2 regions of the Agrococcus sp. UYP10 genome follow, and region 2 is predicted to be linked to the other one. Evidence: predicted binding sites of a transcription regulator. Region 2 holds the regulator's gene; the other holds the start of a gene.
What was found. The regulator HrcA, encoded in region 2, represses chaperone genes, less so after heat shock. The targets are predictions, from matches to a motif close to TTNGCACTCGNNNNNNNCGAGTGCNAA.
Positions count from the first base shown of each region.

Region 1: the regulator HrcA is predicted to act here: its motif matches at 4,377-4,403, upstream of groES (co-chaperone GroES).

Region 1 covers NZ_JBEPPG010000001.1:538,253-548,795, reverse strand. The annotation lists gene tsaB (tRNA (adenosine(37)-N6)-threonylcarbamoyltransferase complex dimerization subunit type 1 TsaB) at 1-163, shown strand, start outside; gene rimI (ribosomal protein S18-alanine N-acetyltransferase) at 160-630, shown strand; gene tsaD (tRNA (adenosine(37)-N6)-threonylcarbamoyltransferase complex transferase subunit TsaD) at 624-1,673, shown strand; gene ABIB37_RS02645 (DUF4190 domain-containing protein) at 1,768-2,142, shown strand; gene ABIB37_RS02640 (hypothetical protein) at 2,275-3,069, shown strand; gene ABIB37_RS02635 (class I SAM-dependent methyltransferase) at 3,148-4,314, opposite strand; gene groES (co-chaperone GroES) at 4,477-4,773, shown strand; gene rarD (EamA family transporter RarD) at 4,841-5,755, shown strand; gene ABIB37_RS02620 (AI-2E family transporter) at 5,777-6,919, opposite strand; gene ABIB37_RS02615 (ABC transporter substrate-binding protein) at 7,163-8,449, shown strand; gene ABIB37_RS02610 (ABC transporter ATP-binding protein) at 8,688-9,488, opposite strand; gene ABIB37_RS02605 (ABC transporter ATP-binding protein) at 9,485-10,468, opposite strand; gene ABIB37_RS02600 (branched-chain amino acid ABC transporter permease) at 10,461-10,543, opposite strand, start outside.
Region 2 covers NZ_JBEPPG010000001.1:2,227,844-2,238,386, forward strand. The annotation lists gene ABIB37_RS10970 (purine-cytosine permease family protein) at 1-1,112, shown strand, start outside; gene ABIB37_RS10975 (cyclase family protein) at 1,102-1,758, shown strand; gene rpsT (30S ribosomal protein S20) at 2,419-2,679, opposite strand; gene lepA (translation elongation factor 4) at 2,932-4,782, shown strand; gene ABIB37_RS10990 (DUF1990 domain-containing protein) at 4,814-5,449, shown strand; gene hemW (radical SAM family heme chaperone HemW) at 5,452-6,657, shown strand; gene ABIB37_RS11000 (DUF4870 domain-containing protein) at 6,667-7,536, opposite strand; gene hrcA (heat-inducible transcriptional repressor HrcA) at 7,718-8,731, shown strand; gene ABIB37_RS11010 (DnaJ C-terminal domain-containing protein) at 8,732-9,820, shown strand; gene ABIB37_RS11015 (16S rRNA (uracil(1498)-N(3))-methyltransferase) at 9,820-10,543, shown strand, end outside.

The sequences.
Region 1 (10,543 bases), 1.7 Mb from region 2:
AGCCGGCGAGCACGCGCTCGTGCCGAGGATCGATGCCGACGCCGTCGACGCCGCCATGCTCGCCCGGGCGGCGGCGCGCGGCGCCCTCGAGGTGCCCGAGGCGCTCTACCTCCGCGACGCCGATGCGGTGCCGTCGGCCGGTCCGAAGCGGGTGAGCCAGTGAGCGGCGCGCAGCCCGTCGCCGGCGTCCGGATCCGCACCGCCGGCGAGGCCGACCTCGACGCGATCATGGCGCTCGAGCGCGCCGCCTTCCCGGCGAGCGCCTGGGAGCCCGCGACGATGCAGGCCGAGATCGCGAGCGAGTGGGGCCGCTACATCCTCGCCGTCGACGACGAGGGACGCGCGCTCGGCTACGCGGGCCTGCGCGCCGTGGGCGTCGAGGGCGACGTGCAGACGATCGCGGTCGCCGACGACGCGCGCGGCCGCGGCATCGGCCGGGCGCTGCTCACCGAGCTGCTCGTCGAGGCCGAGCGGCGCGGCGTGCGCGAGCTGTTCCTCGAGGTGCGCGCCGACAACGACGTGGCCCGCGGCCTCTACGCCTCCGCCGGCTTCGTCGAGATCGGGGTGCGACCGCGCTACTACCAGCCGGAGGACGTGGATGCCGTGGTGATGAAGCGGACGCGATCGTGAGCGGGCCGGTCGTGCTCGGCATCGAGACGAGCTGCGACGAGACCGGTGTCGGCATCGTGCGCGGCACCGAGCTGCTCGCGAACCGCATCGCGTCGTCGATGGACCTGCACGCGCGCTTCGGCGGCGTCGTGCCCGAGATCGCCGCCCGCGCGCACCTCGAGGCGATGGAGCCGACCATCCGCGCGGCGCTCGCGGACGCGTCGATGACGCTCGACGACATCGACGCCGTCGCGGTGACCGCGGGCCCCGGGCTCGCGGGTGCGCTCATGGTCGGGATCGGCGCCGCGAAGGGACTCGCGACGGCGCGCGAGCTGCCGCTGTACGGCGTCAACCACCTCGTCGGGCACGTCGCCGCCGACGTGCTCTCCGGCGAGCCGCTCGAGCTGCCGACGATCGCCCTGCTCGTCTCCGGCGGCCACACGTCGCTGCTGCTCGTGCGCGACCTCGCCGGCGACGTCGAGCTGCTGGGGGAGACGATCGACGACGCCGCGGGGGAGGCGTTCGACAAGACCGCGCGGCTGCTCGGCCTCGCCTACCCGGGCGGCCCCTCGATCGACGGGGCCGCCGTCGACGGGGACGCCGAGGCGATCCGCTTCCCGCGCGGGCTCACCGCGCCAAAGGACCGCGACCGGCACCGGTGGGACTTCTCGTTCTCGGGGCTCAAGACCGCCGTCGCCCGGCACGTCGAGCGCGCCGAGGCAGCGGGCGAGCCGCTCCCGGTCGCCGACGTCGCGGCGAGCTTCCGCGAGGCCGTCGTCGACGTGCTGGTCTCGAAGGCGCTCGACGCGTGCGCCGAGCACGGCATCCCGCGCCTGCTCCTGGGCGGTGGCGTCGTCGCGAACCGCCGGCTGCGCGAGGTCGCCGCGGAGCGGGCCGCCCAGGCCGGCGTCGCGCTGCGCATCCCGCCGCTCGACCTCTGCACCGACAACGGCGCCATGATCGCCGCGGTGGGCGCGATGCTCGTCGCGCGCGGGGACGCCCCGAGCTCGGCGGGCTTCGCGGCCGAGTCGACGCTCGAGGCGAGCACGGTGCAGGTGCGCTGACGCCCCGCGGCGAGTCCTGCGCCTCGCTGGGTGCGGCGGATGCACAGGCCGGCCTGGCAGGATCGGGAGCCGGGATCCGTCGAGGGGGCACAGCATGAGCGCGACCGCATGGCAGCAGCAGGGCTGGGGCACGCCGCCGCAGCAGCCCGCGGCCTGGCCCCCGGTCCCGCAGCAGGCGTGGTCGGCGCCGACGCATCCCGGACCCAGGACCAACCTGCTCGCGGTCCTCGCCATCATCGCCGCTGCGGCTGGGACGACGATCTTCCTCGGCCTCGGCAGCATCGCCGCGATCGTGCTCGGCGCCATCGCGCTCGCGCAGATCCGGCGCACGGGCGACGACGGCCGGCTGCTCGCGATCTGGTCGATCGTGCTCGGGGCCGTCACGCTCGTGGGGCTCATCGCCGCGACGGTCGCGGGCATCGCGATGATCGTCACGATCGTGGAGCAGCTGCCCACCTCTGGCCTCTGACGCGGCGCCGACCGCCGGGTCGGTCCTGATCGCGCCTCGAGGGGCGCGGATCGCCGGGCGGAATCTAGGATTCCTCGCGCCTGACCAGGGTACGGTGGTGCTCGCGCAGTCGCGCATCGCAAGGAGGATCCCGTGAGCGACCAGTTCCCACCGGCCGACGGCCGATTCCGTCGACCCGACCAGGAGGGTGCCGCCGGCGACTCCGCCGACAGCGCCCAGCCCGCCGCCGACTTCGGCCAGCAGGCCCAGCCGTCGCCGTCGTTCGGCCAGGCACCCGACGCCGGCCAGTCGGCCCCGTCCTACGGTCAGGCCCCGAGCTACGGCCAGGCGCCGTCGTACGGCCAGGCGCCGTCGCAGGACGCGCAGGGCTTCGGCTCGAGCGCTCCCGCCTACGGCCAGCAGCAGGGCCAGCAGCCGTCCTACGGCCAGGCCTCGACGCCCGACCAGGGCTACGGCCAGCAGCCGTCCTACGGCCAGCAGCCGGCCGAGCAGGGCTACGGCCAGCAGCCCGCCTACGGGCAGTCCTACGCCCAGCCGTCGGCGCCCTCCGAGCAGGGCTACAGCCAGCAGCCGTACGGCCAGCAGCCCGCCTACGGGCAGCAGACCGGCTACAGCGACCCCGCCGCCGGCTACGGCCAGCAGGGCTTCGCCCAGCCGGGCCAGAAGAAGCTCAAGGGCATCACGATCGCCGCGCTCATCGTGTCGGGCCTCAGCCTCATCGGTGCCTTCATGAGCGGCATCGGCCTGCTCGGCGGCATCGTCGGCGCGATCCTCGGCTTCGTCGCCATGAAGAAGAACCCCGAGGCGAAGCCGTGGCCGCTCATCGCGGCGCTCGCGGGCGTCGTCGCGACCGTGATCTCGATCGTCGTGATCGTGATCCTGCTCGTGAGCTGGATCCCGTACCTCATCGCGATCGGGCAGATGTAGCAGCCCACGCACGACGGAGCCCGCGGCCGAACGGTCGCGGGCTCTGTCGTGCTCAGGGGGTCACGGGTGTGATGGGCGTCATGGGCGATCGGCCAGGATCGCCCGGTGCCGCCCGCCGACGCGCGTCGCGATGAGCGTCGCGCGGCCGTCGCCCTTGAGCTTGAGCCGCTTGCGCAGCGCGGCCGGGTCGACGTCGGCGCCCCGCTTCTTGATCTCGAGCTCGCCGATGCCGAGCTCGCGCAGCCGCTGCGCGATGCGCCGCTCGTCGAGGGGGAGCGTCTCGCGCACGCGGAACGCCTGTGCGAGCGGCGTCTCGACGTGGCGGTCGGCCGAGAGGTAGGCGATGCCGTCGCTCACCCCGGTGGCGCCGAGGCGGTCGGCGAGCGCGCCGATCAGCTCCGCGCGGATCACCGCGCCGGCGGGTTCGTAGAGCCACTCGCCGAGCTCGCCCGGCTCCGGATGGCTCGCCTCGCCGGTCAGCTCCTCCGCGCCGTCGTCGCTCAGCACGAGCGCGCTGCGGGCGACGCCGGGGCGCGCGAGCGCCCCGGTCCACACGACCGCCTCGACCGTCTCCAGGCCGTCCGTGACCCACTGGTGCTCGGCATCCGCCGGCAGCAGGGCGCGATCGATGCCGGGCGCGAGCTTGACGCCGGTCGGCTGCGCGGCGGCGCGGGCGAAGACGGCGTCGAGGGCCGGCGACCAGTCCGCGGGGTCGTTGAGCCGGCGTGCGCCGTCGCGACGGGCGGGGTCGAACCACAGCGCCTCGGCGTCGACCGGCGTCTCGAGCGCGTCGCCGTGGAGCACGGTCGCGTGCCACGCGGCGAGGTTGAACGCGGCGATCGCGGCGGTCGCCTCGTCGCGCTCGACGGCGGTGACCTCGAGGCCGAGCGTCGCGAAGGCGAGCGCGTCCGCGCCGATCCCGCAGCCGAGGTCGGCGACCGAGACGATGCCCGCGCGGCGCATCCTGCCGGCGTGGTGCGCGGCGACGCGGAGCCGCGTCGCCTGCTCGAGCCCGGCCTCCGTGAAGAGCATCCCGGCGGCGAACTCGCCGAACTTCGCCCGCGCCCGGCGACGCAGCCGCGCCTGCGACAGCACCGCGGCGACGAGCGCCGGCGCGTGGCCGTCGGCGCGCAGCCGCGACACCTCGCGGACGACGTCCGAGCGGTCGTCGAGCTGTGCCTCCGTGCGCTCGAGCAGCGCGAGGCCGTCCTTCGACAGCAGCAGTCGCAGCTCCTCGGCGTCCATCGCTCCATCCAAGCACCGGCGCGGCGCCGCGCCGCCCGCGAGGGCGCTCGGCCGCCGGATCGCTGGCACTCATGTTGACCGAGTGCCAGCCGACCGCCTAGGCTTGCTCTGGCGTCCGGCCCGTCCGGACGCGCCCCAGAGTCTGACAAGAAAGAGGCAACCGTGTCGGTTTCCATCAAGCCGCTCGAGGACCGCATCGTCATCAAGCAGGTCGAGGCAGAGACGACGACCGCGAGCGGTCTCGTCATCCCTGACACCGCCAAGGAGAAGCCCCAGGAGGGCGAGGTCGTGGCAGTGGGTCCCGGTCGCATCGACGACAACGGCAACCGCGTTCCGATCGACGTCGCCGTCGGCGACAAGGTGCTGTACTCCAAGTACGGCGGCACCGAGGTGAAGTTCGGCGCCGACGAGTACCTCGTGCTTTCGGCTCGCGACGTGCTCGCCATCGTCGAGCGCTGACCCAGCGACGATCCCGTCGGCGGCGCCCCCTCGTGGGGGCGCCGCCTTCGCCGTTCCAGGAGGAGCGATGAGCGAGCCGCGCACGACCACCGGGCTCTGGTACGCGATCTTCGCGTACACGTTCTGGGGCGTCGTCCCGATCTACCTGCAGCTGACCCGCGGCATCGACGGCTTCGAGCTCATCGGCTGGCGCGTGATCGCCTCGGTCGTGGTGGCCTTCGCGCTCGTCGCGGCGACGCGCGGCTGGGGCCGCCTCGCCGCCGTGCTGCGCAGCCGCCGCGACACCGGGTCGCTCGTGCTCGCGGGCTTCGCGGTGCTCGTCAACTGGACCGCCTTCTTCCTCGGCGTGCTCTCCGACCGCGTGCTCGAGACGAGCCTCGGCTACTTCCTCAACCCGCTCGTGAGCGTCGTGCTGGCCGTGCTCTTCCTCGGCGAGCGGCTGCGACCGGTGCAGTGGGTCGCCGTCGGCCTCGGGGCGCTCGGCGTGCTCGTGATGGTGATCGGCTACGGCGAGGTGCCATGGATCGGGCTCACCGTCGCGGTGTCGTTCGGCATCTACGGCCTCATCAAGAAGCGCGTCGGCGGCTCGGTGGATGCGCTCTCGGGCTTCACGATCGAGACGGTCGCGGCGCTCCCCGCGTCGCTCGTCATGATGGGCGTCGCGATCGCCGGGCACGGGCTGACGGTCGGCGCCAACGGCGCCGCCGGCATCTGGGGCACCGCCCTGCTGGGCCTCGTCACGGCCATCCCGCTGCTCGCCTTCGCGTCGGCCGCCCGTCGCATCTCCCTCACGGCGCTCGCGTTCACCCAGTACCTCGCGCCGATCATCTCGTTCCTGTTCGGCGCGTTCGTCATGCTCGAGCCGATGCCGCTCGAGCGCTGGATCGGCTTCGCGCTCGTCTGGGCGTCGCTCGTGCTGGTGTCGACGGACCTGCTCGGCCGACACATCCGGGGGCACCGCGCGAGGCCGCGCGCAGCCTGACGCGAGAGGGCGCCGCTCGGGCTAGGCGACCTCTGGCCGCTTCTGGCGGAACATGCGCGCCGGCCGGTCGTCGCCGTCCCAGACCTGCACGATGCCCCACGCGACGGCCGCGATCGGCACCGACAGCACCGCGCCGACGATGCCGCCGAGCACGGTGCCGATCGTGAGCGCGATGAGGATCACGAGCGCGTGCAGCCGCAGCGACCTGCCCATGACGACGGGCTGCAGGAAGTTGCCCTCGAGCTGGTTGACGACCACGACCGCGCCGAGCACGACGAGCGCGACGACCGGGCCGTTGGCGACGAGCGCGACGAGCGTGGCGAGCGCGCCCGCGATGGTCGCGCCCACGAGCGGCACGAAGGCGAGCAGGAAGACGAGCACCGCGAGCGGCAGCGCGAGCGGCACCTGCGCGATGGCGAGCACGACGCCGATCCCGATGGCGTCCACGGCCGCGACGACCGCGGTGCCGCGCACGTAGCCGCCGAGCGTCTCGACCGTCTTGGCGCCGATGCGCTTGCCGCGCGCGTACCGCTCGCCCTCGAAGGGGCGCAGCAGGAACTCCCAGATGCGCGGACCGTCCTTGAGGAAGAAGAAGAGCACGACCACCATGAGCGCGAAGCCGGTGAGGAAGTTCGCGGCGGCGGCGGCGCCGGCGGCGGCGCCGGAGCCGAACTGGGCGCTCGTGAGGAAGCCCACGACGGCCTCGCGCGCCTGCTGGATCTGCTCGGGGGTGGGCGCGAACGGCAGGGTCGAGACCCACTCCAGCACCCGGTCGATGCCGCCGGACGCGCGCTCCACGAGCTCGGCAGACTGCGAGCGCACGGCGTTCACGATCAGCCAGCCGACGCCGCTCAGCACGGCGACGATCGCGACGAGCGAGATCGTGGTCGCGAGCCAGCTCGGCACGCCGCGGCGACGCATCCAGCGCATCACCGGCGCGAAGGCCGATGCCAGGATGAGCGCGATGGTCACGGGGATCGTCACGAGCGTCAGCTGCGTCATCACGAAGACGATGCCCGCGATGGCGACCACCAGGATGATGCCCTGCAGCGCGCGGGTCGCGAAGCGGCCGAAGCTGTCGCCCCACACCGTCGGCGCCGCGACCGGCACCGGCACGGGCACGCGGACATCGCCGCTGGATCGCTTGTCGCCGAACAGTCCCATGGCTCCCTCTCGCAGTGGCGGCAACGGTAGCGCGGACCGCCTGGGCATAAGGGCGAGCGCGCCTACTCCCGCCCCTTGTGAGCAGGGCTCAGGAATGCCGCAGGACTCCGGAAGGTCACGTCGTTCGCGCCAAGACCGTTACCAGGACGTAACGCGGAACGGCCGTTTTCGGTCGGGGGCTCGCCTACTGTTGTGCCAACACGCGTACCAGCGCGCGTCCTCCAGTAGGAATTTAGGAGCACAATGCAGTCCTTCCTCCGCACCAAGGGGCAGCACCCCCGTCGTGCCGCGGCCCTCGGCGCCGCAACCGCCGGCGTCCTGCTGCTCGCAGCCTGTGCCGGTGGTGGCTCGCCCACCCCGTCCGGCTCGGCAGGCGGCTCGACCGGCCCCACCGAGGGCGGCGAGGTCGACACCTCGTTCGTCGTCGGCACGATCCTGCCCCAGACGGGCAACCTCGCATACCTCGGCCCGCCCGAGTTCGCGGGCGTCGACCTGGCGGCCGCCGACCTCGAGGCCGCGGGCTTCGAGTTCGACGTCGACGTGCAGCACCGCGACTCCGGCGACACCACGACCGACATCGCCACCGCCTCTGCGGGCGAGCTCGTCTCGGCCGGTGCGGACGTCGTCATCGGCGCCGCCTCGTCGGGTGTGTCGTTCACGTTCGTCGACCAGCTGATCGACGCGCAGGTCGTGCAGATCTCGCCGGCCAACACGTCGCCCGACTTCTCCGACTACGAGGACGACGGCTTCTACTGGCGCACCGCCCCGTCGGACGTGCTCCAGGGTCGCGTGCTCGGCAACCTCATGACGTCGGACGGCGCCGCGAACGTGGCCTTCATCACGATCAACGACCCGTACGGCACGGGCCTCGAGGAGAACGCTCGACTCGCGGTCGAGGCCGCCGGCGGCACGGTCACCGGCAGCGTCCTCTACAACCCGGGTGACACGAACTTCACGTCGCAGGTCGCCGAGATCATGGCGGGCCAGCCCGACGCGATCGGCATCCTCGCGTTCGCGGAGACGGCGCAGATCGTCCCCGAGCTGGTGACGCAGGGCTTCCCGGCCTCGGGCATGTACTTCGTCGACGGCAACCTGTCGAACAGCTACAACTTCCCCGAGGGCACGCTCGACGGTGCGAAGGGCACGCTGCCCGGCAACCCGGCCGACGACACGTTCCGCGACCGCCTGCTCGAGCAGGACCCTGAGCTGCAGGACTTCTCCTACGGTCCCGAGTCGTACGACGCCGTCATCCTGGCGGCGCTCGCCGCGGCGACGGGTGGCAGCGCCGACCCCATCACCATCCGCGACAACCTGCAGGCCGTCTCGACCGAGGGCACGGCGTGCACCGAGGTGGCCGAGTGCCTGCAGCTCATCGCTGACGGCGAGGACATCGACTACGACGGCCCCTCCGGCCCGATCGAGTTCGACGAGAACGGCGACCCCACCGAGGCGTACATCGGCATCTACCAGTACGGTGCCAACAACCAGTACACCTTCGTGTCGTCGGAGTTCGGCTCGCTCAACGAGTGATCCGGCAGCGCTGACACGAGACAGCACGAGAGGGCCCCGCTCCGGCGGGGCCCTCTTCGCGTGCGCTGGAGCAGCGCACGGCCGCCCGTGCGGGCCCGGGGCTACGCTCGCTCGCACGGGCCGCAGGTGGCGTCGGGGTGCAGGGCGTGGGGGAGCGGCACGCGGCTGCCCGCGCGCCCCCGCTGGAGGCACGAGAGAGGGGCCCCGCCGCAGCGGAGCCCCTCTCGACGCGGTCGCGTCAGGCGGCGGGATCGACCGTCGGGTGGGCCTCGGTGCGCGCCTTCTCCTCGACGTCGGTCGCGAGCGTGCCGAGGTAGAGCTGGATGACCTTGGGGTCGTTCAGCATCTCGCGGCCGGTGCCCGTGTAGGCGTCCTTGCCGTGGTCGAGCACATAGGCGCGGTGGGCGATCTGCAGGCAGCGCCGCGCGTTCTGCTCGACCATCACGATGGTGACGCCGTGGCTGTTGATCTCCGCCACGCGCAGGAACGTCTCGTCCTGTCGCACTGGGCTGAGGCCGGCGCTCGGCTCGTCGAGCAGCAGCACCGCGGGGTCCATCATGAGCGCGCGGCCCATGGCGACCATCTGGCGCTCACCGCCGGAGAGGCTGCCGGCGCGCTGGCGGCGCCGCTTCACGAGCTCCGGGAAGAGCCCGCCGACGAACTCGAAGCGCTCCTTGAAGAGCTTCGGCTGCTGGAACAGGCCCATCTCGAGGTTCTCCTCGATCGTGAGCGAGGGGAACACGTTGTTGTTCTGCGGCACCATCCCGACGCCCTTGCCGACGAGCTTGTCGGCCTTGAGCCCGGTGATGTCGTCGCCGTTGAGCAGCACGCTGCCCTCGCGGACGTTCACCTGGCCGAAGACCGCCTTCAGCAGCGTCGACTTGCCGGCGCCGTTCGGGCCGATGATGCCGATCAGGTCGCCCTGGTTCGCGACGATCGAGCAGCCGTTGAGGATGTTGACGCCCGGCAGGTAGCCCGCGACGAGCTCCTTCGTCTCGAGCACCGGGGTGGTCGCCGAGCTGGCTCCGGTCGTGGTCATCGCTGGCCCTCCTGGTCCGCGTCCGTCGTGGCGTCGCGCGACGCATCCGCCGACGTCGAGGGCGCGTCGGGGTCGACGGGCACCTCCTCCTCGGCGGCCTCATGGATCTGCGCCACCTGCTGGTTCGTCAGGGTGCCGAGGTCGGTGTCGTGGTGGGCGCCGAGGTACGCGTCGACGACCGCCTGGTTCTGCATGATGGTCTCGGGCGGGCCCTCAGCGACGACCTTGCCCTCGGCCATCACGATCACCCAGTCGGAGATGTGGCGCACCATGTGCATGTCGTGCTCGACGAACAGCACGGTCATGCCGTCGTCCTTGAGGCCGCGCACGTGGTCGAGCAGCGACTGCGTGAGGGCCGGGTTGACGCCGGCCATCGGCTCGTCGAGCATGACGAGCGTCGGCTCGCTCATGAGCGCGCGCGCCATCTCGAGCAGCTTGCGCTGGCCGCCCGAGAGCGACGCCGCGTAGTCCTCGCGCTTCTCGTCGAGCTTGAAGCGCGCGAGCAGGTTGTCGGCCCGCTCGGTGTTGGCCTGCTCCTGCGCCTTCCACAGCGGCTTCACGAGCGCTGCGAACAGCCCCTCGCCGCGCTGGTCGCGCGCGCCGAGCAGCATGTTCTGCAGCACGGTGAGGCGGCCGAGCGACTTCGTCAGCTGGAACGTGCGCACCATGCCGCGCCGCGCCACCTTGTGGCTGGGCACGTGCGCGAGCGACTGGCCCTCGAACGACCAGCTGCCCTTGTTGGGGCGGTCGAAGCCGGTGAGCAGGTTGAAGAAGGTCGTCTTGCCGGCGCCGTTCGGGCCGATGAGGGCGGTGATCCTGCCGCGCGGGATCTCGACGTGCGCGACGTCGACGGCCGTGAGGCCGCCGAACTGCCGGATCACGCCATCCGCGATGACGATCGGGTCGACCTTCTTGCAGCCCGGGCCGACGGGGCCGTCGACGAGCGGGTGCGTGACCGGGGGCGTGGTCGTGTCAGACATTGAACGACAGCTCCTTCTTGTTGCCGAGGATGCCCTGTGGTCGGAAGATCACGAGGAGCATCAGTGCGACGCCGA
Region 2 (10,543 bases):
CGCTCACGCGGGGCCCGTTCGGGACCCGCGGCAGCCTGCTGCCGCTCGCCGCGAACGTGATCATCCTCATGGGCTGGAGCTGGGTGCAAGCGATGCTCGCCGGCATCTCGCTCGACTTCATCGTGGCGTCGGTCACGGGCTTCTCGAACCCGGTGATCTTCGCCGTGCTCTGCCAGACGATCGTCGTCGTGCTCGCGATCTTCGGCCACGCGGGGGTCGCGCGCGTCGAGCCGTGGTTCGCCGCGGTCATCCTGGCGATCGCCGCGTACGTCTTCATCGCGTCGTTCACGACCTTCGCGCCCGCCGACTTCGCCGCGATCCCCGGCAACCCGGAGGCGTTCTACACCCCGGGGCTGGTCTTCGACGTCGTGCTCGCGACCGCCATCTCCTGGACCGTGCTCTCGGCCGACTTCAACCGCTTCGCGCGGACGACTCGCGCCGGCGTCATCGGCTCGGGCATCGGCTACACGCTCTCGACCATCGTCTCGATGGCGCTCGGCGCGACGGCGATCGGCTACGTCGCCCTCAGCGGCGGCGAGGTCGTCGCGTTCGACCCGGTCACGATCATCGACGCCTTCGGCGTGCTGTTCGCGGTCGCGATCTTCCTCTCGGTGATGGCGACGAACACGATGGTCGTCTACGGCATGGTGACGTCGGTCATCAACGCGCTGCCCGGTCGGAAGGTGCCGTTCCTCGCCACCGCGCTCGTGCTCGGCGCCATCTCGATCATCGGCTCGACGTTCTTCGGCCTGCTCGCGCAGTTCACGACCTTCCTCGTCACGATCAGCGCCCTCTTCGCGCCGGTCTTCGCGATCATGATCGTCGACTACTACCTGCTCAAGCGCCGCTCCTACGACGCCGACATCCTGCGGCCGACGGGTGGCCGCTACTGGTACTGGGCGGGCGTCAACTGGGTCGCGGTCGTCGCCTGGGCGATCGGCGCGACGCTCGCCTACGTCTGGGCGTACGTCTGGCCGCTGCCGATCGGCGCGACCGTGCCGGCGTTCATCGCGACGTTCGTCATCTACCTCGCGCTCTCGCTGCCGTTCCGCGGCAAGGTCGCGCCGGCGCCCGCCCGGCACCTGGCGGATGCGTCGTCGGATGCACGCTGACGCCCCGCGGCTCGTCGACCTGAGCCACCGCGTCCGCGACGGCATGCCGGTCTATCCCGGCGACCCCGAGGTGTCGATCGGGCCGGCGCTCACCGTCGACGCCGACGGGGTCGACGTGGCGGGCATCCGGATGGGTTCCCACACCGGCACGCACGTCGACGCGCCGTCGCACACGGTCGTGGGCGGCCGCACGATGGCCGACGTCGGGCTCGACGAGCTCGTCGGCGACGCGATCGTGCTGCGGGTGCCGGGGCTCGCCGACGGCGAGGTCTACGGCTGGGACCGGCTCGAGGCGCGCGGACCGCTGCCGGAGCGGCTGCCGTCGATCGTGCTCATCGACACCGGCTGGGCGCGCTGGTTCGACGACGAGCGGCGCACGCGGCATCCGGCGCTCGCCGCAGGCGCGGCCGAGGAGCTGCTGCGGCGCGGCATGCGCGTGCTCGGCGTCGACACGCTGAGCCCGGACCCGACGGCAGGCGGGGGAGCGGCGTTCCCGGTGCACGAGGCGGTGCTCGGGAGCGGCCGGCTCATCGTCGAGAACGTGACCAACCTGGATGCCGTGCCCGACCGCGTGCGCGTCGGCTTCTTCCCGCTGCGCCTCGCGGGCGACGGCGCTCCCGTGCGCGCGGTCGCCTTCCTCGACTGATCGCCGTGCGGCTGAGTGGTCACTCCGGCACGTGAGTGGTCACTCCGGCGCGTGAGTGGTCGCTGCGGTGGGTGAGTGGTCACTGCGGTGGGTGAGTGGTCACCGCGGTGGGTGAGTGGTCACCGCGGCAGGTGAGCGGTCACTCTGCGAGGTGAGCGGTCACTGCGGGAAGTCAGTGGTCACTCCGGCACGTGAACCGCGAGTCTGCAGGGTGAGTTGCGTGGGCGGTGCGTGCGTCACATCCGGGAGGTGGAAACGTCTGCGCGGTCGCCGGACAATGCCGTCCCTGATGCGCCGCTCATCGGCGCCGGTGACCTCTCGCGCGCGGAGCGACCGCTCAGCTGCGGGAGTGACCGCTGAGCTGCGGGAGTGACCGCTCAGGCGCGGGAGCGACCGCTCGCGCGCGGGAGTGACCGCTCGCGCGCGGGAGTGACCGCTCGCGCGCGGGAGTGACCGCTCAGGCGCGGGAGCGACCGCTCGCGCACGGGAGTGACCGCTCGCGCGCGGGAATGACCGCTCAGGTGAGGGAGTGACCGCTCGCGCGCGGAAATGACAACTCAGGCGCGGGGGTGACCACTCGGGTGCAGGAGGCTCCACCCGCCCGCGCCCAGCAACGACGAAGGGGACCCCCTCGGGGGTCCCCTTCGTGCAGCGGTCAGCTCAGAGCGACGCGGCAGCCTTCGTGATCGACGACTTGCGGTTCGCAGCCTGGTTGCGGTGGATGACACCCTTCGACACGGCCTTGTCGAGCTTGCGGCCGGCGATCGCGACCTTCTCCTGCGCGACGGCCTTGTCGCCGGCGGCGATGGCCTTGCGGGCCTCGCGCACGGCGGTCTTGAGCTCGCTCTTGACGGCGCGGTTGCGGAGCGTCGCCTTCTCGTTGGTGAGGATGCGCTTGATCTGCGACTTGATGTTCGCCACGTGGTGTCCTGTTCTGATTCGAAGAGTGGTTGGCGGCGGCTTCTGCTCGCCTGAGCCGCCGCGACCCGCCCTCGCGCGACGGGCGCGCAGAAGAAGGGGAAGCCAGCGAATGACTCTACCAGCGCGCGGTGGCCGGGCGCAACGCGGCCCCGCCCCTCCGCTGTGGGAGAATGGACCCTTCCGCACCGCACCCCTGCACCGCGTCACCGCGACCGCAGCGGCGCGGCGATCCCCAGCCGACGAGAAGGACCCGTGAGCCCCCGAGCGACCAAGGCACTCGAGCCAGCCTCCACCGATCCGGCGAAGATCCGCAACTTCTGCATCATCGCCCATATCGACCACGGCAAGTCGACCCTCGCGGACCGCATGCTGCAGCTCACCGGCGTCGTCGACGACCGGTCGATGCGCGCGCAGTACCTCGACCGCATGGACATCGAGCGCGAGCGCGGCATCACGATCAAGTCGCAGGCCGTGCGGATGCCGTGGGAGCTCGACGGCGAGACGTTCGCCCTCAACATGATCGACACCCCGGGCCACGTCGACTTCACGTACGAGGTCTCCCGCTCGCTCGCCGCGTGCGAGGGCGCGATCCTGCTCGTCGACGCTGCGCAGGGCATCGAGGCGCAGACCCTCGCCAACCTGTACCTGGCGATGGACAACGACCTCGAGATCATCCCGGTGCTCAACAAGATCGACCTGCCGGCCGCCGACCCCGAGAAGTACGCCGCCGAGATCGCGCGCCTCATCGGCGGCGACCCCGACGACGTGCTGCGCGTGAGCGGCAAGACCGGCATGGGCGTCGACGCCCTGCTCGACCGCGTCGTGCGCGCCGTCCCCGCCCCGACGGGCGACGTCGACGGCCCTGCCCGCGCCATGATCTTCGACTCCGTCTACGACGCCTACCGCGGCGTCGTCACCTACGTCCGGATGGTCGACGGCACGCTGCGCCCGCGCGAGCAGGTCGTGATGATGTCGACCGGCTCGAAGCACGAGGCCCTCGAGGTGGGCGTCTCGAGCCCGGAGCCGCTGCCCTCGAAGGGCCTCGGCGTCGGCGAGGTCGGCTACCTCATCACGGGCGTCAAGGATGTGCGCCTGTCGAAGGTCGGCGACACCGTCACGACCGTGAAGTCGCCCGCCACCACGCCGCTCAAGGGCTACGCCGACCCGAAGCCGATGGTCTTCTCGGGGCTCTACCCGATCGACGGCAGCGACTACCCGGTGCTGCGCGAGTCGCTCGACAAGCTCAAGCTCTCGGATGCCGCGCTCGTCTACGAGCCCGAGACCTCGGTCGCGCTCGGCTTCGGCTTCCGCTGCGGCTTCCTCGGCCTGCTGCACCTCGAGATCATCTCGGAGCGGCTGGAGCGCGAGTTCGGCCTCGACCTCATCGCCACCGCGCCGAGCGTGCCGTACCAGGTGCAGACCGAGGACCGGCAGACGCACGTCGTCACGAACCCGAGCGAGTTCCCCGAGGGCAAGATCCTGTCGGTCGTCGAGCCGATGGTGCGCGCGACGATCCTCGCCCCCAAGGACTACGTCGGCGCGATCATGGAGCTCTGCCAGACGCGCCGCGGCACGCTCGGCGGCATGGAGTACCTCTCCGAGGACCGCGTCGAGCTGCGCTACCGGATCCCGCTCGGCGAGATCGTCTTCGACTTCTTCGACCAGCTGAAGTCGCGCACGCAGGGCTACGCCTCGCTCGACTACGAGGTCGACGGCGAGGAGGAGGGCGACCTCGTCAAGGTCGACATCCTCCTGCAGGGCGAGCAGGTCGACGCGTTCAGCGCGATCGTGCACCGCGACAAGGCCTACGCCTACGGCGTGCTCATGGCCGGCAAGTTGCGCGAGCTCATCCCGCGCCAGCAGTTCGAGGTGCCGATCCAGGCAGCGATCGGCGCGCGGATCATCGCGCGCGAGACGATCCGGGCCATCCGCAAGGACGTGCTCGCGAAGTGCTACGGCGGCGACATCACCCGCAAGCGCAAGCTGCTCGAGAAGCAGAAGGAGGGCAAGAAGCGCATGAAGATGGTCGGTCGCGTCGAGGTCCCCCAGGAGGCGTTCATCGCCGCGCTCTCGACCGGCGAGACGAAGAAGGACGCCAAGTGACGGCGGCAGCCCACGCGAGGAGGACAGCACTGTGAAGCCGATCGGCGAGCGCTCGACGAACTACGGCGCCGTGGGCGCCACCGCGCACTTCGACTTCCACCGGTTCCCGCCGAAGGGCTTCGAGGTCGTGCAGAAGCGCGCCCGCATCGGGCACGGCCGGCCGCGCTACGACGCGGCCGTCGCGGCGCTCCGCACCTGGAAGATCCAGCGGCTCTCGGGCATCGAGGTCGACGTCGTCGGCACCGAGGAGGGCACCGTCTACCGCCCGGTGGGCTTCGAGGGCACCGAGGCGACGCGCGCGGCGAGCATCGAGCTGCAGCAGGACTTCGGTCCCGACGGCGAGCCGTTCCTGCAGCCGGGCGACTCCGTCGACCAGCGCATCCGCGTCGCCGGCATGCAGATCCACGCCCCGATGCGCGTGATCGCGGTCGAGGAGGAGCCGAGCACGCACGTCGTCATCGTCGGCTCGCTCGAGGGCCACCCGCTCGCCGGCGAGGAGCGCTTCACCGTCGAGATCGCCGAGGACGAGACCGTCTTCCTGCACTTCCGGGCCATCGTCCGGCAGGACGTCTGGTGGGCGCGGCTCGGCACGCCGTTCGCGCGCGCGCTCCGGCGCCGCTACCACGACCGGTTCATGGACGTGCTGCGCTCGATCGACGTCCGCTGACGATGGGGCGGCTGCCGGAGGGCGAGGCCGCGCCGACGGACGGCCGGCTGCCGGCGGGCACCGCTGTCGACGGCCCGTTCGGCGTCTACCTGCACGTGCCGTTCTGCTCGGTGCGGTGCGGCTACTGCGACTTCAACACCTACACGGCCGACGAGCTGCGCGGTGCGACGCGCGCCGGCTACCCCGACGACGTCGCCGCCGAGATCGCGCTCGCCGCGGCCTTGCTCGCCGAGCTCGGCCCGCTGCGACCTGCGCAGACGGTCTTCTTCGGCGGCGGCACGCCCACGCTGCTGCCGGCGGGCGACCTGCTCACGATGCTGGCGGGCGTGCGGGATGCCTTCGGGCTCGCCCCGGATGCGGAGGTCTCGGTCGAGGCGAACCCCGACTCGATCGACGCCGCCGGGCTCGCGCAGCTGCGCGCGGGCGGCGTCACGCGCGTCTCGTTCGGGATGCAGTCGGCCGTGCCGCACGTGCTCGCGGCCCTCGACCGCACGCACGACCCCGAGCGCGTGCCGCTCGTCGTCGGCTGGGCGCGCGACGCCGGCCTCGAGGTCTCCGTCGACCTCATCTACGGGGCGCCGGGGGAGTCGCTCGACGACTGGCAGCGGTCGCTCGACGCCGCCGTCGCGATGGAGCCGGACCACATCTCGGCCTACGCGCTCATCGTCGAGGACGGCACCGCGCTCGCCCGGCGCATCCGCAAGGGCGAGCTGGTCGCGCCGGACGACGACCTGCAGGCCGCCATGTACGAGGCGGCGGATGCGACGCTCGGCGCCGCCGGGTTCGACTGGTACGAGGTCTCCAACTGGGCGCGCGGCGACCGCGTCGCCCGCCACAACCTCGCCTACTGGCGCGGCCAGGACTGGTGGGGCTTCGGGCCCGGCGCGCACAGCCACGTCGGCGGCGTGCGCTGGTGGAACGTGAAGCATCCGGCCGCCTACCGCGACCGGCTGCTCGCCGGCGCCTCGCCCGCGCTCGCGCGGGAGGTGCTCGACGACGAGACGCGTCGCGTCGAGCGCGTGCTGCTCGAGTCGCGCATCGTCGACGGGCTGCCGATCACGCTGCTCGAGCCAGAGGGGCGCCGCGAGGTCGCCGGCCTCATCGCCGACGAGCTCATCGACGGAGGAGCCGCCCTCGCCGGCCGGGTGGTCCCGACGCTGCGAGGGCGGCTCCTGGCCGACGCGGTGGTGCGGCGGCTGCTGCCCTGAGGCTGCGGCCTACTTCACGAGCCGCCAGTTGAACGGGTAGCGGTACGAGCCGCCGCTGTTCACGCGCATGGCACCGACGATCGAGAAGATCACCTGGAGCAGGCCCGGCACCCACCAGAGGATGAGCAGGATGAAGCCGATCCCGACGAAGCTCAGGATGGTGCCGACGACGAGCAGTCCGACGGTGACGATCGTCATGAGGATGCCGAAGTTCAGCGCCTCCTTCGACTCCTGCCTCGCGAATGCGCTGCGGTCCTTGTAGATCATGTAGACGATGAGCGGCCCGACCCAGCCGCCGTAGCCACCGGTGACGATCGTCGACAGGCCGGAGAGGTGACCCCACATGCCGGCGTTCTTCTCGTCGACGGGCGACATGGGCGCGGCCGCCGCGTACTGCGGCTGCCCGGGAGCGCCGTACTGCGGCTGCTGGCCGTACTGCTGCGGGCCGCCGTACTGCTGGCCCGACTGCGGCTGGCCGTACTGCGGCTGGCCGTAGGGAGGCTGACCCGGCTGACCCGGCTGCGCCTGGCCGTACTGGCCCTGCCCGTCCTGCCCCTGTCCGTACTGGCCCTGGCCGTACTGCGGGGCGCTCGACGCGGCGCCGCCGAAGGGCTGCTCGCCGGGGCGGGGCGCGGCCGATGCGCCGCCGGACGAGTGCTGGCCCTGCTGCCACTCCTGGCCGGCCTGCGCGGCGCCGCCGAACGCCGGCTGCCCGGGCACGTCGCCGGGGGAGGAGAAGGACTGCGCGGGCTGGCCCACGCCGGGCGCGGGCGCCGCAGGAGCGCTCGGGGCGGCGTGCTGCTCATCGGTGACGTCGAAGCCCTCCGGGTGCTCCGGGGGAACGGGCTGCTCCCCGCGGGGAGCGTTGGGATCGGTCATGGCATGCCTTTCGTGTCGGCCTCGCGGCGCGCGGGGCGTCGCGGGCCCATTGTGCGCCTGATCGGCTGTGCATGGCATCCAAGACTTTTCGCCGCTCGCGATAGGATTGGCAGTCAGACGACGGGAGTGCCAAGGGGTGCGTCCACAGCGGATGCGTCCCTACCGGACGAGAGGAGCGCGGATGGTCTCGGATCGCGGCCTCGATGTGCTGCGGGCGATCGTGCAGGACTACGTGGCCATGCGCGAGCCCGTGGGCTCCAAGTCGATCGTCGAGCGCCACGCGTTCGGCGTCTCCGCCGCCACCATCCGCAACGACATGGCGCTCCTCGAGGAGGAGGAGCTCATCGTCGCACCGCACACGTCCTCCGGACGCGTGCCCACGGACAAGGGCTACCGGGTGTTCGTCGATCGGCTGCAGCGCATGCAGCCGCTCACGGCCGCGCAGCGCGTGGCCATCACGCGCTTCCTCGACGAGGCCGTCGACCGCGACGACGTGCTCGCGCGCACCGCCCGACTGCTCTCGAGCCTCACGAACCAGGTCGCGCTCGTCCAGGTGCCGATGCGCCGCCCCGCGGGGGTGCGCCGCGTCGAGCTCGTCGCGGTCGCCGAGACGCGGCTGCTCGCGGTGCTCATCCTCGACTCCGGCCGCGTCGAGCAGCGAGTGCTCGACGCGCAGCAGCGCATCGAGCCCGAGCAGGCCACCGCGCTCGGCCGCGCCTTCACCGAGACCACCGCGGAGCTGCCGCCGGCCGAGGCCGTCCAGCGGCTGTCGTCGGCAGCCGCATCCGCCCCGCCGTCGCTGTACGCGGCGACCTCGGCGGTCGCGACCGCGCTGACCGAGATGCTGCAGGCCGCCGGCGGCGACCGCATCGTGATGGCGGGCGCCTCGCACCTCGTGCGCGAGGAGCGCGACTTCCACGGCCGGGTGACCCCGGTGCTCGACGCGATCGAGGAGCAGGTCACCCTGCTGCGCCTCTTCGACGAGATGGGCGCGGAGGGCGAGGTCGCGACCCGCATCGGGCGCGAGCTCTCGGGCCCGCTCGGCGAGGCGGCCGTCGTGGCGTCGACCTACAGCGACTCGAGGCTCGAGGGGCATGTCGGCGTACTTGGCCCGACCCGGATGGACTACGCAGGGAACATGGCCGCGGTGCGCGCAGTTGCGCGCTACCTGACGCGGCTGCTGAGCGAGGACTGAGTGACTGACCACTACGAGACCCTCGGCGTCGCGCGCGACGCCGGCCAGGACGAGATCAAGAAGGCGTACCGCCGACTGGCTCGCGAGCTGCACCCGGACGTGAACCCGAGCGCCGACGCGGCGGAGCGGTTCAAGACCGTCACGCACGCGTACGACGTGCTCGGCGACGCCCAGTCGCGCGCGGAGTACGACCGCGGACCCTCGGCGGGTGCCGGAGCCTTCGGTTTCGGCGACATCTTCGAGCAGTTCTTCGGCGGCGGCGGCCGCTCGCAGGGGCCGCGGTCGAGGCGGCAGCCGGGGCAGGACAGCCTGCTGCGCGTCGACCTCGACCTCGCCGACGTCGTCTTCGGCGTGCACCGCGAGCTGCGCGTGCAGACGGCCGTGCTGTGCGAGACGTGCGGCGGGGCGTGCACGGCGCCGGGCACGAGCCCCGAGCGCTGCACGATGTGCGGCGGCTCCGGCCACGTGCAGCGGCAGGTGCGCTCGCTGCTCGGCAACGTCGTGACGAGCCAGCCGTGCGCCGTCTGCCAGGGCTACGGCAGCGTCATCCCCGAGCCCTGCCCGACGTGCGCGGGCCACGGCCGCGTGCGCGCCGAGCGCAGCATCCCGGTCGACATCCCCGCGGGCGTCGACACCGGCCTGCGCATCCAGATGCCCGGCCAGGGCGAGGTCGGCGAGGCCGGCGGACCGGCAGGCACGCTCTACCTCGAGGTGAACGTGCGCCACCACGACGTCTTCAGCCGCTCGGGCGACGACCTGCTCGGCACCCTCGAGGTGTCGATGCCGGATGCGGCGCTCGGCGCGCGCGCGACCGTCGAGGCGATCGACGGGCCCGTCGAGGTCGAGGTGCGGCCCGGCACGCAGTCCGGCGACGTCATCACGATCGGTGACCGCGGTGTCACGCGCCTGCGCGGCGCCGGCCGCGGCGACCTGAAGCTCGGCGTGCAGGTGGTGACGCCGCAGCGCGTCGACCGTCGCACCGAGGAGCTGCTGCGCGAGCTGCGCGACCGCACGAAGGCGCCCGCGCCGCACCTCGCGCAGTTCAAGCAGGGGCTGTTCGCGAAGATGCGCGACCGCCTCCGCCTCTGATGGCCCACTGCTACTGGCACGACGAGCTCGAGGGCTCGGTCGCCGGCGACGTGGTGACGCTCACCGGCGAGGAGGCGCACCACGCCGCCGTCGTCTCCCGCATGCGACGCGGCGAGCGCGTGCTCGTGAGCGACGGCCGCGGCACGCTCGCCGAGGGCGTGATCGACCGCGCCGAGAAGGACGGGGTCGACGTGGTGCTGCACCGCATCGAGCACGTGCCGCCGCCCACGCCCCGCATCGCGCTCGCGCAGGCGCTCGCCAAGGGCGACCGCGCCGAGCTCGCCGTGCAGGCGTCGACCGAGCTCGGCGTCGACGTGATCGTGCCGTGGCAGGCGCGCAGGAGCGTCGTGCAGTGGAAGGGCGACCGCGGCGAGAAGTCGCTCGACCGCTGGCGCCGCGTGGTGCGCGAGGCGGGCAAGCAGGCGCTGCGCCCGCGGCTGCCCGAGGTCGTGCCGGTCGTGGACGCCGACGGGCTCGCGCAGCTCGGCTTCGCGTGGCGCCCGGTCGTGCTCGACCCCACCGCGGAGGCGTCGCTCGCCGACGTGCCGCTCGACCGCGACATCCTGCTGATCGTCGGGCCGGAGGGCGGCATCGACCCGGCCGAGATGGAGCGGCTCGAGGCCGCGGGCGGCGTGCGGGTGCGGATGGGCGACCACGTGCTCCGGACGTCGACGGCGGGGCTCGCGGCGATCGCGGCCCTCAGCGTGCGACTCGGCCGCTGGT